DNA from 3 places in the Exiguobacterium sp. K1 genome. Region 3 is predicted to be linked to each of the others. Evidence: a T-box and tRNA genes for the amino acid it is inferred to sense, from the RefSeq annotation. Region 3 holds a T-box; the other regions hold tRNA genes.
What was found. The T-box of region 3 lies ahead of argS (arginine--tRNA ligase). A T-box ahead of a tRNA ligase gene usually reads a tRNA of that ligase, here a tRNA-Arg.

Region 1 (4,906 bases), on a different contig from region 3:
AGCAATCCTTGCTCTTTCAGGAAGTCTACTTCCCGGCGTAACACCCGTTCCGTCAAGCCGAGGCTTGTCGCCAGGGTCCGCCGGCCGATCGGCTGCATGAGCCGGACATAATGAAGGATGTCGTAACGTGTCTGCATTTCTTCGATCAGATCAGGCACGATTCGCTTTTGGATCTGTACTAACTGCCGAATCATGTATTCCCGCTCCTCTCAAGTTGCTGGACACTTTACGTCCCGCGTGTCATATCTTGTCCCACTTGGTACACCCTCATCATAACAGCCCTCGTACAAGGATTCAAGCCTCGCCCTTTAAGTTTTTTCAAGTAAGCGGTTTCTTATCGCCTCTGTCTCGAATTTGCCATAACTCCAAATTTCAGACTGATGCATGACGACAGGAATTTCGTATAAAAATCGGAGACTGAGCGCAGCATCTTCTTCAATGTTCACTTCTTCGAATGTCCAATCCGGAAATTCATCGAGCACGAAATCAAGTAAGAAGGCGGCTTCCTCACATAGCGTACATCCGGGACGTGAATACAGTGTTAAGGTCGTGTGTTCTTTTGATGGCATCATTCATTCGCCTCTCGTCGTTTCGTCATATCGGACCGGGTCAGGTTCAAATCCGCCCGGTACTTCGCGACGGTCCGCCTTGCGACTTGGATGCCTTCGCGTTCGAGACGGTCGGCAATCTGCTGATCGGACAGCAATCCGGTTGCTTCCCGGATCAGTTGTGCGATTCGGGCTTTAATTAAAAAACTCGATGTGCCGCTTTGCGTCTTCGAGACGAAAAAATTTTCAAGCTCGAGCGTTCCATGGATCGTTCGAATCGTTTTGTGGACGATTGCCCGACCAACCGTCGACGGATGGTATCCCGTTTGTTCGGCTACCTCTTTTTTCGTCAACGGCTCCAAATGAAGCTCTCCTTTGAACCAACGCATTTGTCGCTCCGCGATGACATCGAGGATTGCACGCAACGTGTTACGCCGTCGTTCATAGGCGCTTAGAAACGGTTTTGCTTCCGCGAGATCCGTCCAGGACGTATCAATCGGCAAGGAAGACCACTGGATTTGCACCTGACCGTCCGACCAAACGATATCGGCTTCCGGTATCGTCATGGTGGTGGATACCGGTAAGACCGGTGTCTTCGGCAACCGTTCAATCTGTTGCTTCATCTGTCGCCGCTCTGTTTCGTCATCCAGTACGGCTTTTAACGGCTGTCCGTCCGACAGTGCAGTAAGCAAATCAATCAAGCGGTCATCTTCGAGCTCGATGGCATGCAACAAGCGACACTCTGCTTCCGAGCGTGCCGCGATTCCGGTTGGTTCACATTGCTGGAGCAGTTGCCGTGCCTGTTTGATGATCGTCTCCTCACTGTCGAGCAAAATCGCCAGTCGTGCGTCTGTCGTTCTGAGTAATCCATCCGCGTCTAAGTACATGATGAGTTGTTCCGCCATATATCTTATTTCCTGTCTGACCGATTCTAAACGTATTTGCTGAAGAAGTTCCGCTTCAAACGAATCAATCCGGTCTGCGATCTGCTCTAAATCCGGCGGAATCATTTTTCTTCCATTATGTTCGCTGCGTCCGGCACGACGGATGATCCGGTACAGCCGCTCCTCGAGTTCCGCCTGCGTTTCTTCCAAAACCGTCAATTGATACAACTGGGCTGCCGACATCACAAGACGTTGCGCTTGTTCCTGTCTCTGTTCCATCCGCTCACCTCCCGTTTCCTCGTTTAATTTGATTCCACTTTCATTATATAGGAAGGATACGTCTTCCATCGTCTCTTACGTTTTGACAAAAAATCAACAAACTCGCAAATCTAGTATTGCTTTTCTGAAAAAATGTCGGTATACTATTAATTGTTCAGTACAAACATGCACCCGTAGCTCAGGGGATAGAGCACTGGTTTCCGGTACCAGGTGTCGGGAGTTCAAATCTCTCCGGGTGTACCATACTTGAATCTACAGGCAATGCCGTTATCGGTGTTGCCTTTTTTCTATATTGATATGTTTAAGAGGAACTGTTTCAGGAAAAATACATTAAACCAACAGCGTATCTTTTGACCAATATTGACCAAAGGATTATGATAAGGACAAGTCGAATATGTGCTACATACCAACCATAAGGAGGCAAAGACTATGTTAATTCCAACAGTCATCGAACAAACCAACCGCGGGGAACGTGCTTACGATATCTATTCACGTTTGCTCAAAGACCGAATCATCCTTCTCGGGAGCGCGATTGACGACAACGTCGCCAACTCAGTCGTTGCCCAGTTACTTTTCCTAGCAGCAGAAGATCCAGATAAAGAAATCTCGCTTTACATCAACAGCCCGGGTGGCTCAATCACAGCAGGTATGGCGATTTACGATACAATGAACTTCATCAAACCACAAGTTTCAACGATTTGTATCGGAATGGCTGCTTCAATGGGCGCATTCTTGCTCCAAGCCGGCGCTAAAGGAAAACGTTTCGCTCTTCCTAACGCTGAAATCATGATTCACCAACCACTCGGTGGTACACAAGGTCAAGCATCGGACATCAAAATCCATGCGGAACGCATCATCAAAATGCGTGAGCATCTCAACAAAATCATGGCTGAAAACACAGGACAACCACTTGAAGTCATCGAGCGTGATACAGAGCGCGATAACTTCATGTCTGCTCAAGCAGCAGCTGACTACGGTTTAATCGACCGCGTCATGGAACGTGCTTAATCTTCTCCTGACCGTCTTCGCAATTTGCGAGGACGGTTTTTTTGTGTGTACAAAAAAAGACCTCCGTCCGTTGCCCGCCCCTCTCGGAACAGACACAGAACAGAGATCCCAGTTATTTAGTCGATCAAATCTGTGATATCAGACACGATATCGTGGTTTTCGCGAATCAATGTGTAGATTCCGTTCGCATGTGGTGAAAGTTCTTCTTCCGCCTGCAATTGCTTCAGGAACAACGATGTCGCAAAGGCGACGAGCGTACTTTTTGGTACACCGATCGTTTTCGCTTTTTTCGTAAGCACTTCATCAAACTTCGCATCAACTGTCAGCGAAATACGTTTTTTCTCATTAGCCATTTCAAAAACTCCTTAATTCGAACATTTAGTTGCATCGACTATATATTATAGTAGACTATGGTTCATCTCGCAAGTTACTCCCTAAAGAGCCCCGGTCATCGACTCCCCGTTTCGGATTTTATCCGCGATTTGATCAATCTTGCGCAATCGATGATTGATCCCGGATTTCGAGATGGAACCGCTCTCGACCATCTCACCGAGCTCCTGTAATGTCACGTCCTGATGTGTGACCCGCAAGATGGCGATTTCTTTTAATTTATCCGGCAAAACGTCGAGTCCGACCGTCCGTTCCAGAAACTTGATGTTCTCGACCTGGCGCAGTGCCGCCCCAACCGTCTTGTTGAGGTTTGCCGTCTCACAGTTGACGAGCCGGTTGACTGAATTCCGCATATCTTTTAAAATCCGGACATCCTCAAACCGTAACATCGAATACGTCGCTCCGACGAGCTTCAGAAAATCAGAAATCTTCTCACTTTCCTTGATGTAGAGAATATGTCCTTTTTTCCGTTCGATCGCTTTTGCATTCAAATCAAACTGATTCGTCAGGCTGCGCAAGGCGGCATTATGTTCTTCGTACAGACTGAAGATTTCCAGATGATACGAAGACGTCGCCGGATTGTTTAACGATCCGCCGGCTAAAAAGGCGCCGCGTAAGTACGCCCGAGCACGCCGTTCGTCCTTGAGGATTGAATCGCTGATTGAGCGGATCATCGTAAACCCTTCCCCTAAAATCCCGAGGTCTTGTAAAATCTTATCCGCTTGTTGTTTAACACGGACGATGTAGACATTATTTTTCTTCAAACGCATTTTTTTCCGGACCAGTAAATCCAGATGGACGGCATACGCCCGTTTGAGCAAGGAATAAATACGGCGGGCAATCGATGCATTTTCCGTCGAGATATCCAGTGTCAGACCACGTCCGAGTCCGAATGAGATGGCTCCGTTCATCCGGGCTAAGGCAGCTAGTTCCGCCTTCATCTCGTGATCGGTAATGGCGATTTGCGTTAATTCTTTTTTAACTTCTGATGCAAAACTCACGTCAATTCCTCCTTCCCTTCGAATTGACGCACCCGTCGGATGGAGAGGACTTTCCGCATGACCAGGCTTGCCACGGCGTCTGAGTCATGACGGATGAAGTGGTGGTTATAATCCACAATATCGTCCGCGAGTACTTCAATTCCAGCTTCTTCAAAACTCGATTCATCGTAGGTCACGATGTCGGCATGATCTTTTTGATACTTCCGCAGGTAACTGACATCAATCGATTCGTTGTTGACGATGATCGTATCGATGACCCCTTTGCCGAGGAATTTCTCCAGGACATTCAGGTGATCGTTTGCCGTAAAGGCTGTCGTCTCACCCGGCTGCGTCATGACGTTACAAATATAGACGACCGGTGCGAGTGACTGTTTGATCGCGTCCCGGATTTCTTCGATCAGGACGTTCGGAATGACACTCGTATAGAGACTGCCGGGACCGAGAACGATGACATCGGCATCGAGAATCGCCTGAATCGCTTCCGGAACCGGACGGACATTTTCTTCCTCGAGGAAAATTCGTTCGATGACTTTGCCGACTTTCGGAATCAGGGATTCGCCTTTGACGATCGTTCCGTCCTCGAACTCGGCACATAACGTAATCGTCCGCTCCGTTGCCGGATAGACTTTTCCTTCGGCATTCAAGAGTTGCCCCATGACACCAATCGCTTCGACGAATGACCCGTTACAGAGTTGCGTCGCTGCCGTCAGCATTAAATTCCCGAGCGAATGTCCGTGCAGCCCTTCCCCCGTCTCAAACCGGTATTGCATGATCCGGTCCATCAATGTCTCGGACT
Region 2 (4,906 bases), on a different contig from region 3:
TGGTACGAAAATGACGATTGAAAGCAATTCGTATGAGAAAGCCTTGCGTCACGTCGAAGGGCAGGTCGTCGTTGAGTCGCTTGCCTGTCCACCGTTTGTTCCGCTCGTTGAATCGTCTCAGACAAGTGGACCATATGTTGAACGTGTCGTCGCCAACACGTTAAAGCCGTTGCTTTCCTATGATATGGATACATTGATTTTAGGATGTACACATTATCCGTTACTGGCAGAAGTCATTGGACGAGTCATCGGACCAAACGTCCAGCTGATTTCTTCAGGAGACGAGACGGCGCTTGAAGTCAGTGCCTTGCTTGATTATAACGGCATCACGGCAGATCTTGATCGTATTCCGGAACATGTCTATCATGCGACCGGCGATACACGCTCTTTTGAACGAATCGCCAGTGACTGGTTACATCATCCGGTCCAAGCGAAACGGTTAGTGTTAGGAACGGAGGAAGAAAAATGCGTTTAGATCAACGGGCACAATCGGACATGCGGAAAATTCAGCTCGAGACCGATGTCAATAAGCATGCAGAAGGATCGGTACTGATATCGGTCGGAGATACACGTGTCTTATGCACCGCGACGGTGGAAGAAAAAGTGCCGCCGTTTTTACGGGGGAAACGTCACGGATGGATCAATGCCGAATATGCGATGTTGCCGCGGGCGACAGCACAACGGATAGGACGGGAAGCCGTCCGGGGAAAGCAGACGGGACGAACGATGGAAATTCAACGATTGATCAGCCGGGCTTTACGGTCCGTCGTCAATCTCGAAAAATTGGGTGAACGGACGGTTTGGATTGATTGTGATGTGCTGCAAGCAGATGGTGGAACGCGTACAGCGGCTATTACAGGCGGTTTCCTGGCACTTGTCTTGGCAGTCGACGGATTGATTCAAAGCGGTAAGCTGACGGATACCCCCATCAAAGAAGGAATTGCAGCAGTATCAGTCGGGAAAGTCGGTTCGGAGTTATTGCTTGATCTTTGTTATGAAGAAGACGCGGCAGCCGATGTCGATTTAAATCTTGTCATGACCTCATCCGGAAAAATCGTCGAACTGCAAGCGACAGGGGAAGAAGCAACCTTTTCTCGTAAAGAGATGCTCGATATGCTTGAACTTGGGGAAAAGGGTATTGAAGAACTCCTTCACGCGGCGGAACAATCGTTAGGGGCTTCGTGGTGGTATGTCGGAGAAGAGGTGGAGCACAAATGAAAATCATCGTAGCGACAAGAAATGCTGGTAAAGTCGGTGAGTTTCAAGCGATGCTTGGACGACTCGGATACGACGTCGAATCGTTACTCGATTATGAGACGGCACCGGAAACGGAAGAAACCGGATCAACCTTTGAAGAAAATGCGGAACTGAAATCGAAAGAAGCAGCAGCTTATTTTGGCCACGCCGTATTGTCGGACGACTCCGGACTTGAAGTCGATGCACTGGACGGCGCACCGGGCGTCTACTCTGCCCGGTTTGCGGGAGAGGACAAATCAGATGCTGCCAATAACGCATTGTTGCTGGAAAAATTAGCGGACACACCGGCCGATCGACGGACAGCCCGTTTTGTCTGTGCCTTGTCACTGGCAAAACCGTCCGGTGAAACACTGACCGTCCGGGGAACAATGGAAGGTCAAATCGGATTTGAGCAGAAGGGGACAAACGGTTTCGGTTACGATCCGTTATTCCTGATTCCATCGTTGAATCAGACAGCGGCTGAACTCACGAAAAGTGAAAAAGCAGCCATCAGTCATCGTGGGCAGGCTTTGAAAAAACTTGAAGCGGCATTAACTACTTTTTTGGGAGAGTGATTTTAGATGAAAGCGTTAATCGTAAGTGACAGCCATGGTCTCGATCAGGAACTATTGACGATATTCAACCGCCACCAAGAAGCAGATTTCGCCTTTCATTGCGGGGACTCCCAACTGACAGGAACTACTGAATCGTTATATCCCTATCGTGTTGTCAAAGGGAACTGTGATTACGGGAATGACTTCCCGGATGAAGTCATCGAGGAATTTGGATCGTTTCGTGTCTTATGTGTCCATGGACACCGGCAAGACGTCAAGTACAGCCTCGACCAGCTGGTGCATCATGCCGATCAAAAAGCGGCAGCAATCGTTCTGTACGGTCATTCGCATGTTGCAAAAGCCGAGCAACGGGACGGGAAACTGTTCATCAATCCGGGCTCGATCCGGATGCCGCGCCATCGCCCGGAAAAGACGTATGCGTTGTTGACGGTTGAAAATGATCAATTCACAGTCGATTTTTATGATCTGACAGGTGAAAAAATCAATGCTTTGTACCTCGACGGTACACTTTAAAAAGAGTTTTACCAAATGTGATTGACACGAAAGAATTGTTTTAGTATAGTTTATTCGTGTTGACACGTCTCAATAGCTCAGCTGGATAGAGCAACGCCCTTCTAAGGCGTCGGTCGGGGGTTCGAATCCCTCTTGGGACACTATAATTAAAATAGAGACTTCCCTTATGAGGGAGGTCTCTTTTTTTTATCCGTTTTTTCGAGTATACTTAAGGTATCATGAACTTGAAAGGGATGATGAAAATGTTAAAGAAAATGAGTGGAATCCTCGTACTGACCGTGGCTTTAGCCGGATGCAGCGAGGTTACAGATACAGTCGATCAGGCGAAACAGCAAGTGACGGACGTAAAAAACAGCGTTGATTATGCAGGTCAGTTGCAAGATATTGCCCAGGACACGTCCAAGGTGACATCTGAATTGTCGACGAAACTCGATCAAGCAGCGACTGAAGCGCGGGATGCCGCAAATCCGGAACAGGCTCTTGATCAGCAAATTGAAAAACTCCAGACTGACGGAACAGTTCAACAGTTGAACGAAGAATTAAACAAAATTGACGAACGGCTTGCTAATTTAGACACTCCGCCGGCGGAACTGAAGAACTTAAGTGAAAAATTGGAGCAGTACGTGAATCAATCGGAAGATATCACACGGTTGCTGGAAACCGATGTTTCCCTGGACACATTGAATAAAATGGGAATCGAACAGGCAGGACAGTTACAGGAAGCGATTACGAACTGGACGTCTTTACTGGATCCGTTCACGAAGTAAGGAAGTAAGACAGATATGAAAAAGGTGGGATGACCGTGAAGCAGTCGCAATCACGTTGGATGGAACAACCGTTGTCAGATGAGCGGAAGCGGCTCGCAAGATTGAGTCAGGACGAATTGGCAACTGAGCTGGAACGACTGAAAAGTTTAGAAACAGAAGAGGATATTCTTTATGTGCTCTATACAATTCAGGAAGCTTTTTTGACAAACGATCAAGAGGTGGAAGCCTATCTGCAAGTGGTGAACCCTTTCCTTGAAGTGGACGGTGTCGAGCAACTGATCGCACTCTTCATGTACGAGAAGGGAGAGAGGTATTCCTTTGATCTGGCCCTGCGGACAGCCTCTCCCTATCTTCCTTACGGTCTCGCCTTGAAATTAGACGAAATGACCCAGTCGCTTTCACGTAAGAAAGGTAACATCGGGCAGACGGATGATTCCTCATATGTGAAGGTACGGGAACAATCCCATTTACGGCTAGTACCAGGGGACCGGGTCGATTGTTACCGGCTCGGGACGATGGACGAACAGTTTCGTTTGATCGGGCAATTCGATTTACAGGCAGATCCTTCGTTCGTCCGTTATCTCATCGAGGATTATTTCACGGGAGAAGATGTTAACGAACAGAGTGCTCTTGTCATCCAGACATTGCTTCCGCAACTTCCGGCGGATCGTGCACTTTTCCCCGTCCGGATCCGGATTCCATCGATTGGGCTGGATCATGAATTTGAAAGTCCGGAGCAACTCGAGAGACATGTGACGAGACAGGCGCTTGAGCTTCAGTCTTTCAGTAACGAAACCTTCAGGCTGAAGCGCATGGATCCATTTAAGGCGCTGTTGTTCATGAACTGGTATCAAATCGTCTTTCCGACCGAAGTGCTGGAACAGGGAGACAGATGGCAGGAATGGGTGGATGCGGTCGAAGAATTGGCGGAATCCGACTTTACATCGGAAACTCCGCCACCTGACTTGAGCGGACAAGCGCAAAGGATTTATCAGGCTGTCCATTTCCTGTTACCGGAAGGAAAACAGTACGAGCAGGCCTTGCTTCTTTAATTCAAGGGAATGGCTCGTTCAACAGTGGTAATCCTCGGAACGATTGTGCTATAATGTGACTTGTTGTACACACACGTACGCTAATTGACATTTTTGGAGGGACTCAGCATGACTGCAAAATGGGAAAAACAATCAGGTAGCCTCGGCGTTCTCACGTATGAAGCGCCTGCTGAAGCATTTGATAAAGCGGTAGACCAAGCGTTCAAAAAAGTCGTTAAGACATTGAACACACCAGGTTTCCGTAAAGGAAAAATGCCACGCGCAATGTTTAACAAAATGTACGGCGAAGAAGCACTTTACCAAGATGCACTTGATATCTTATATCAAGACACAATCGAAGGTGCTGTCGTCGAATCAGGAATCGAGCCAATCGCGCTTGACAACATCGACGTCGAAACACTCGAAAAAGGAAAACCAGTTGAGTTCAAAATCACATTCGTGATTGAGCCGGACGCAACACTCGGTGAGTACAAAGGTCTTGAGTACACAGCAGTCGAAACAGACGTTACAGACGAAGATGTCGATGCTGAACTCAAAACAATGCAAGAGCGCGGTGCAGAGCTCGTCGTTAAAGAAGACGGCGCGATCGAAAATGGCGATACAGTCGTATTCGACTTCGCAGGTTTCGATGGTGAAAACCAATTCGACGGTGGTACTGCAGAAAACTACTCACTCGTCATCGGATCTGGAAACTTCATTCCAGGATTTGAAGAGCAGATGGTTGGTCTTAAATCAGGCGAGCAAAAAGATATCGACGTCACAT
Region 3 (4,906 bases):
TTGAAATGGAGTTATGATTTGACGCCCGACACCTCTTCTTATCCGGACCGGCTCTTATTTTTCGGTCACAGTCATGTACGCGGATTGTTTAAAGAGGGCAAACGATTAACCGTTCATCATGATATTCCGATTTCGATCAAACGCGGCCGTTACGCCATCAACGTCGGACCGGTTCTGGTCGAACGGGAATGGTTGCTGTACGATACGACGACCGAAACCATCACGTTTTATCGAGCCAAATGACTGCCTGACATGAAAAATCCCCCGTTCCTTCACAATTCGTGAAGGAACGGGGGATTTTGAGTTATCCGCTGTTACAGATAACGGACAAGAGAAGCACGAACTAAATCCACTTGTGTGAACTCTGTCTTATCGGCAAACTGGTTGACGACGTGACGGACTTCACCTTGACGACGGACGAAGCTTGTCGGAACCGGTGTTTTCCGGACCAATTGTTCGTATAACGTCGTCAACTGATGATCATCGATGACCGTCGTCATCTGATCAAGGAATAACAGGACATGGAGACGGTTCAAATAGTCCCACGGCTTGTCTTCCGAACGAAATTCATTGCGGGCCAACCATTTCTTCAAACCGATCGCATCAATCTGGTTCAACGTCTCTTTTGTACGGGGTGCTTTCCATAACGCCAGCAACTCACCGAGTTTTTTGCGTGTCTGCTTTTTCGTCATGAAGAACTCAAAGTTGGTTTTCGTATCGAGTGCGTCACCGCTGATTGGAGCAATTTGATCAGCTCCTGGTGCTGTCACGAAATCGAATACGAAATCAACTGATTCGCCCGGAAGCCATGCAGCGACTTTTCCGTGAAAGTCAGCAATAAAAGCGATCGATGCAGCTAAGTCTTCCTGGTTCATTTGTGTAGATGCGTGCTGTAACCGTTCCATTGTCTCTTTGTTCATATGATAACCCCATCTTTAATCTGATTTATTTTACATTTCTTCCGGAGCGCCGACGCCAAGCAGGCGTAATCCTTCCGTCAATACAATCGTAACCGATTTTACGAGTGCGAGGCGAGATTGTTTTTCCGCATCGTCTTCGAGGACACGAACCTGTCCGTAGTATTTATTGAAGCTTTGAGCCAAATCAAGGACATAACGGCTGATGATCGACGGTTCGCGGCGTGTAAACGCCCGGTCAATGACAGCCGAGAACTGGTTCAGCATCGATACGACACCCCATGAATAATCATCCGCACTTCCGTTGAACGCTGATCCGTCATAAGCACCTTTACGAAGCAGTGAATTTGCCCGTGCATTCGTATATTGGACGTATGGACCGGTTTCTCCTTCAAATTTCAACATCTGCTCGAGATCAAACTCAATGTTGTTCATGCGTTCATTTTTTAAATCATGGAAAATGACGGCGCCGACACCGACTTCGCGTGCTGTCTGTTCTGCATTGGCAAGGTTCGGATTTTTTTCAGCGATGTTTTGTTTGGCAACGTTAATTGCATCTTGAAGCACTTCTTCAAGCAGAACAATCCGTCCTTTACGTGTCGACATCTTTTTCCCGTCTTTCATGATTAAACCAAACGGAACATGGTGCATGCCGTCAACATTTTCAAATCCGAGTTTCTTCAGGACAGCAAACAGTTGTTTGAAGTGAAGGGCTTGTTCGCCGCCGACCACATAAAACGCCTGTTCGAAGCCGTAAGTCTCAAGACGATACACGGCAGCCGCCAAATCACGTGTCGCATACAGTGTCGCACCGTCTTTTTTCTTGATCAAGGCAGGAGGCATGCCTTCTGCTTCAAGGTCGACGACCATTGCGCCTTCCGACTCGACGAGCAAATCTTTTTCTTCCAATAAGTCGATGACGTGTTGCATTTTATCATTATAGAAGGCTTCTCCGTTTAAGCTGTCAAAGCTGACACCAAGCATTTCATATACACGGCTGAACTCGACGAGTGAGACTTCACGGAACCATGTCCAAAGTGCTGTCGCCTGTTCGTCCCCCTGCTCGAGTTTTTTGAACCAAGCCCGACCTTCGTCTTCTAAGCCTGGGTTTTCTTCCGCTTCTTCGTGGAAACGAACGTACAGTTTCAGCAATTCTTTGATCGGCTCAGAGCGGACATCTTCTTCTTTCCCCCACATATTGTAGGCAACCATCAATTTACCGAACTGAGTTCCCCAGTCTCCTAAATGGTTGATGCCGACGACCTCATATCCTTTTTTCCGTGAAATCTGGTTCAATGCATTTCCGATGACCGTCGAACGCAAATGTCCCATCGAGAATGGTTTTGCGATGTTCGGAGATGAGAAATCCGTGACGATCGTTTTTCCGTTCGGTTCGCTTGATCCGTATGCCTGTTGTTCTTCTAAGACACGTTTAATGATTTCACGCGAAACCACTTCCCGGTTCAGAAAGACGTTTACATACGGTCCGGCTGCCTGGACGTTTGAAAACAGCGGGTTATCGATTTTTTCAGCCAGTTCCGTCGCAATCATCATTGGAGCTTTGCGGAAGGCTTTTGCGAGTTGGAAACATGGGAAAGCCAGGTCTCCGTGATCCTCGTGCTTCGGCTGTTCGATCAGTTGTTCAATCTCTTCTTGTGACAGGGCGTCACCGATCACATCGTGTAATACTTGGGCATACTGTTGCTTGTAACTCATTTTATTTCCTCCAAACAATTATTTTTTCCAATAAAAAACGCCCTTTGCGCAACACGCAAAGAGACGGAAAGACCGCGGTACCACTCTTCTTGGTGTCGACGGTACGACACCCACTTTGACGGGGATAACGGGGTTCCCCCGGCTAGGCCTGATCACATGGATTCGGATAGCATCTCGGAAGTGCGTTTCACGATGGTCTAATCTGTTCAGGCTTCCACCATTCCCTGATTCGCTGGTCGATTACATCCTATCGTTACTTTCTTCGTCATCGATTGTCTGATATCTTTCACATTATACGCAATTCACCCCATTCTCTCAACCTTATTTTTTTGTAAATCTCTTATCATAATTTCCACAAAACGGGTATAAGTAGGGAAGGACTGTTAAAGGAGGGGGACGCACCATGGTCTACTATCAAAAAGTGGCACGAAACAGTTGGCTCGTCTTGTGTCTCGTCGCCAGCCTGCTTACCTTCACTTTACTTACACATCCGACACTCATTGACTTCCCACTCTCACTTGGCAATGCCGCCTACCTTCTCGCACTCATCATCCTGTTTCAGTTCGACAACATCCGGCGGGGAGGCATTTATTATACGTTTCAGGAAGGAATCATCTTATTCATCTTCCTTAACTACGGATTAGCGCCGTCTATCCTTCTCAGTCAGATTGGTATCATCATTTTTCAATATTTTTCTCACAAAAAAGAAATTCGCCGTCAACGCTTTTTATACTTGTATCCAATCAACGTTCTGTTTGATTTGGTTTATCTCGCCTGTCCATCCCTTGTCTATTTAGCACTCGGTGGACCGATTGGGACCGGTTTTACTTACTCGAAAGCGCTCCTTCCGCTTCTCGGATATTTAACGACCGTGATGCTCGTTTCCTATCTCCAGTGCCGGTTCGTCAATCGGATCCTCTACTTAAAATATGATTGGGTCCGCCTTGTCCGCCTGCAGACGCTGGTCTACGGTATCAGCATCTTATGTGCCCTGCTCGGAATCTGGTTTTACGATGAGAATCCGCTCATCGCCGCATCTGTCTCGACACTGATTTTATTTTTATTCAAACGTTTGCTCCAACAACGCGTGGAGACGATTGAAGCGAATGAGAAAGCCAAACGGTTTGATGACGCAAAAGAACACCTGCTGATTTCCCGGTTTGAACAAGAAACGATTGATTCCTTATTATGCGACTTGCCACACCTGATTGATTTCTCAGAAGGATGGATATCGATTCAGCAACAGCGTAAGCAAACGATCTACAACATACGAACGAAGACAATCATTGACGTGTTGCCTCTATTCCATTCCCTGTCGGCCGAACAGTTACACACCCCAATCATCCACGGTCTCCGATGCGATTGGGGCTCGGATATTCAAATCGATTTACCCGTTGACCGTCATTCGATGATTGCCATTCCGTCGATTACGAACGAAGATGTCGATGTATCGATCGTTCTGTTCCATCAAATTGCCGATGCCTATGATGCGACAAGTGCAGACGAGCTTTCGCGTTTGTTACGCATTTTTTGCCGGGTGGTGCACCGTTCACGGGAAACGTATCAACTGTACGCCGAAAGCCGGACGGATGCCTTGACGGAACTCGCCAACAGCCGTGCTTTTTATGAGGAAGGGGCCCAACAGTTTGCTTCCGACCGTTATCCGTTGTCGATTGTTTTATTTGATATCGACCACTTTAAGTATGTCAACGATACGTACGGGCATAAGGTCGGTGACCTCGTCCTGCGTGAACTCGGTCGCAGAATCCGGTCCATCCAGCAGAAAAAGCACAATGTCTTCGCAGCACGGTACGGCGGGGAGGAATTTGTCCTGTTACTTCATCAGTCTCCACAGAATCAGGCCATCGATGTCGCAGAAGAGGTCCGGCATGCTGTACTCGATCGACCGTTCGTCGTCGACGGACATCGTTTATCCATCACCATCAGCCTCGGCGTCGATACCGTCGAATATCAGTCGGAACGATCGTTTGAAGAATCGCTTCGTCAAGCGGATCATGCCCTTTATGTCGGAGGCAAACACAACGGTCGCAATTGTACTGCTCATTACGCTAATCTTTGAAAGGTCGTGACTATCTTGTCGATTACTGAAATTGAACGATTGGTTCCTACACTTGAAATGCCCCGAACGATCCGAATTTATCGTCCGACTGAACTCCCGGCCGATGAAGCACTCCCGGTCATCTATATGCACGATGGACAAAATGTATTCAGCGGTGAAACCGCCTCTTTCGGAAAAGGCTGGGAAGTCCATC

Region 1: it has a tRNA-Arg gene. The T-box ahead of argS (arginine--tRNA ligase) is inferred to sense a tRNA for this amino acid. The anticodon was not compared.
Region 2: it has a tRNA-Arg gene. The T-box ahead of argS (arginine--tRNA ligase) is inferred to sense a tRNA for this amino acid. The anticodon was not compared.

What each region holds. Positions count from the first base shown of each region.
Region 1 covers NZ_JAOTIT010000002.1:63,705-68,610, forward strand. Annotated here, with positions in the region: gene N7U64_RS05685 (sugar-binding transcriptional regulator) at 1-194, opposite strand, end outside; gene N7U64_RS05690 (glutaredoxin family protein) at 309-572, opposite strand; gene N7U64_RS05695 (RNA polymerase subunit sigma-54) at 569-1,711, opposite strand; tRNA gene N7U64_RS05700 (tRNA-Arg) at 1,879-1,954, shown strand; gene clpP (ATP-dependent Clp endopeptidase proteolytic subunit ClpP) at 2,108-2,719, shown strand; gene N7U64_RS05710 (hypothetical protein) at 2,836-3,072, opposite strand; gene whiA (DNA-binding protein WhiA) at 3,154-4,110, opposite strand; gene N7U64_RS05720 (gluconeogenesis factor YvcK family protein) at 4,107-4,906, opposite strand, start outside.
Region 2 covers NZ_JAOTIT010000001.1:173,235-178,140, forward strand. Annotated here, with positions in the region: gene racE (glutamate racemase) at 1-475, shown strand, start outside; gene rph (ribonuclease PH) at 466-1,218, shown strand; gene N7U64_RS00845 (XTP/dITP diphosphatase) at 1,215-1,811, shown strand; gene N7U64_RS00850 (metallophosphoesterase) at 1,818-2,324, shown strand; tRNA gene N7U64_RS00855 (tRNA-Arg) at 2,391-2,464, shown strand; gene N7U64_RS00860 (hypothetical protein) at 2,567-3,091, shown strand; gene N7U64_RS00865 (hypothetical protein) at 3,121-4,143, shown strand; gene tig (trigger factor) at 4,252-4,906, shown strand, end outside.
Region 3 covers NZ_JAOTIT010000004.1:196,993-201,898, reverse strand. Annotated here, with positions in the region: gene N7U64_RS10735 (metallophosphoesterase family protein) at 1-243, shown strand, start outside; gene N7U64_RS10730 (hypothetical protein) at 315-920, opposite strand; gene argS (arginine--tRNA ligase) at 951-2,633, opposite strand; T-box leader at 2,690-2,911, opposite strand; gene N7U64_RS10720 (GGDEF domain-containing protein) at 3,037-4,713, shown strand; gene N7U64_RS10715 (alpha/beta hydrolase) at 4,729-4,906, shown strand, end outside.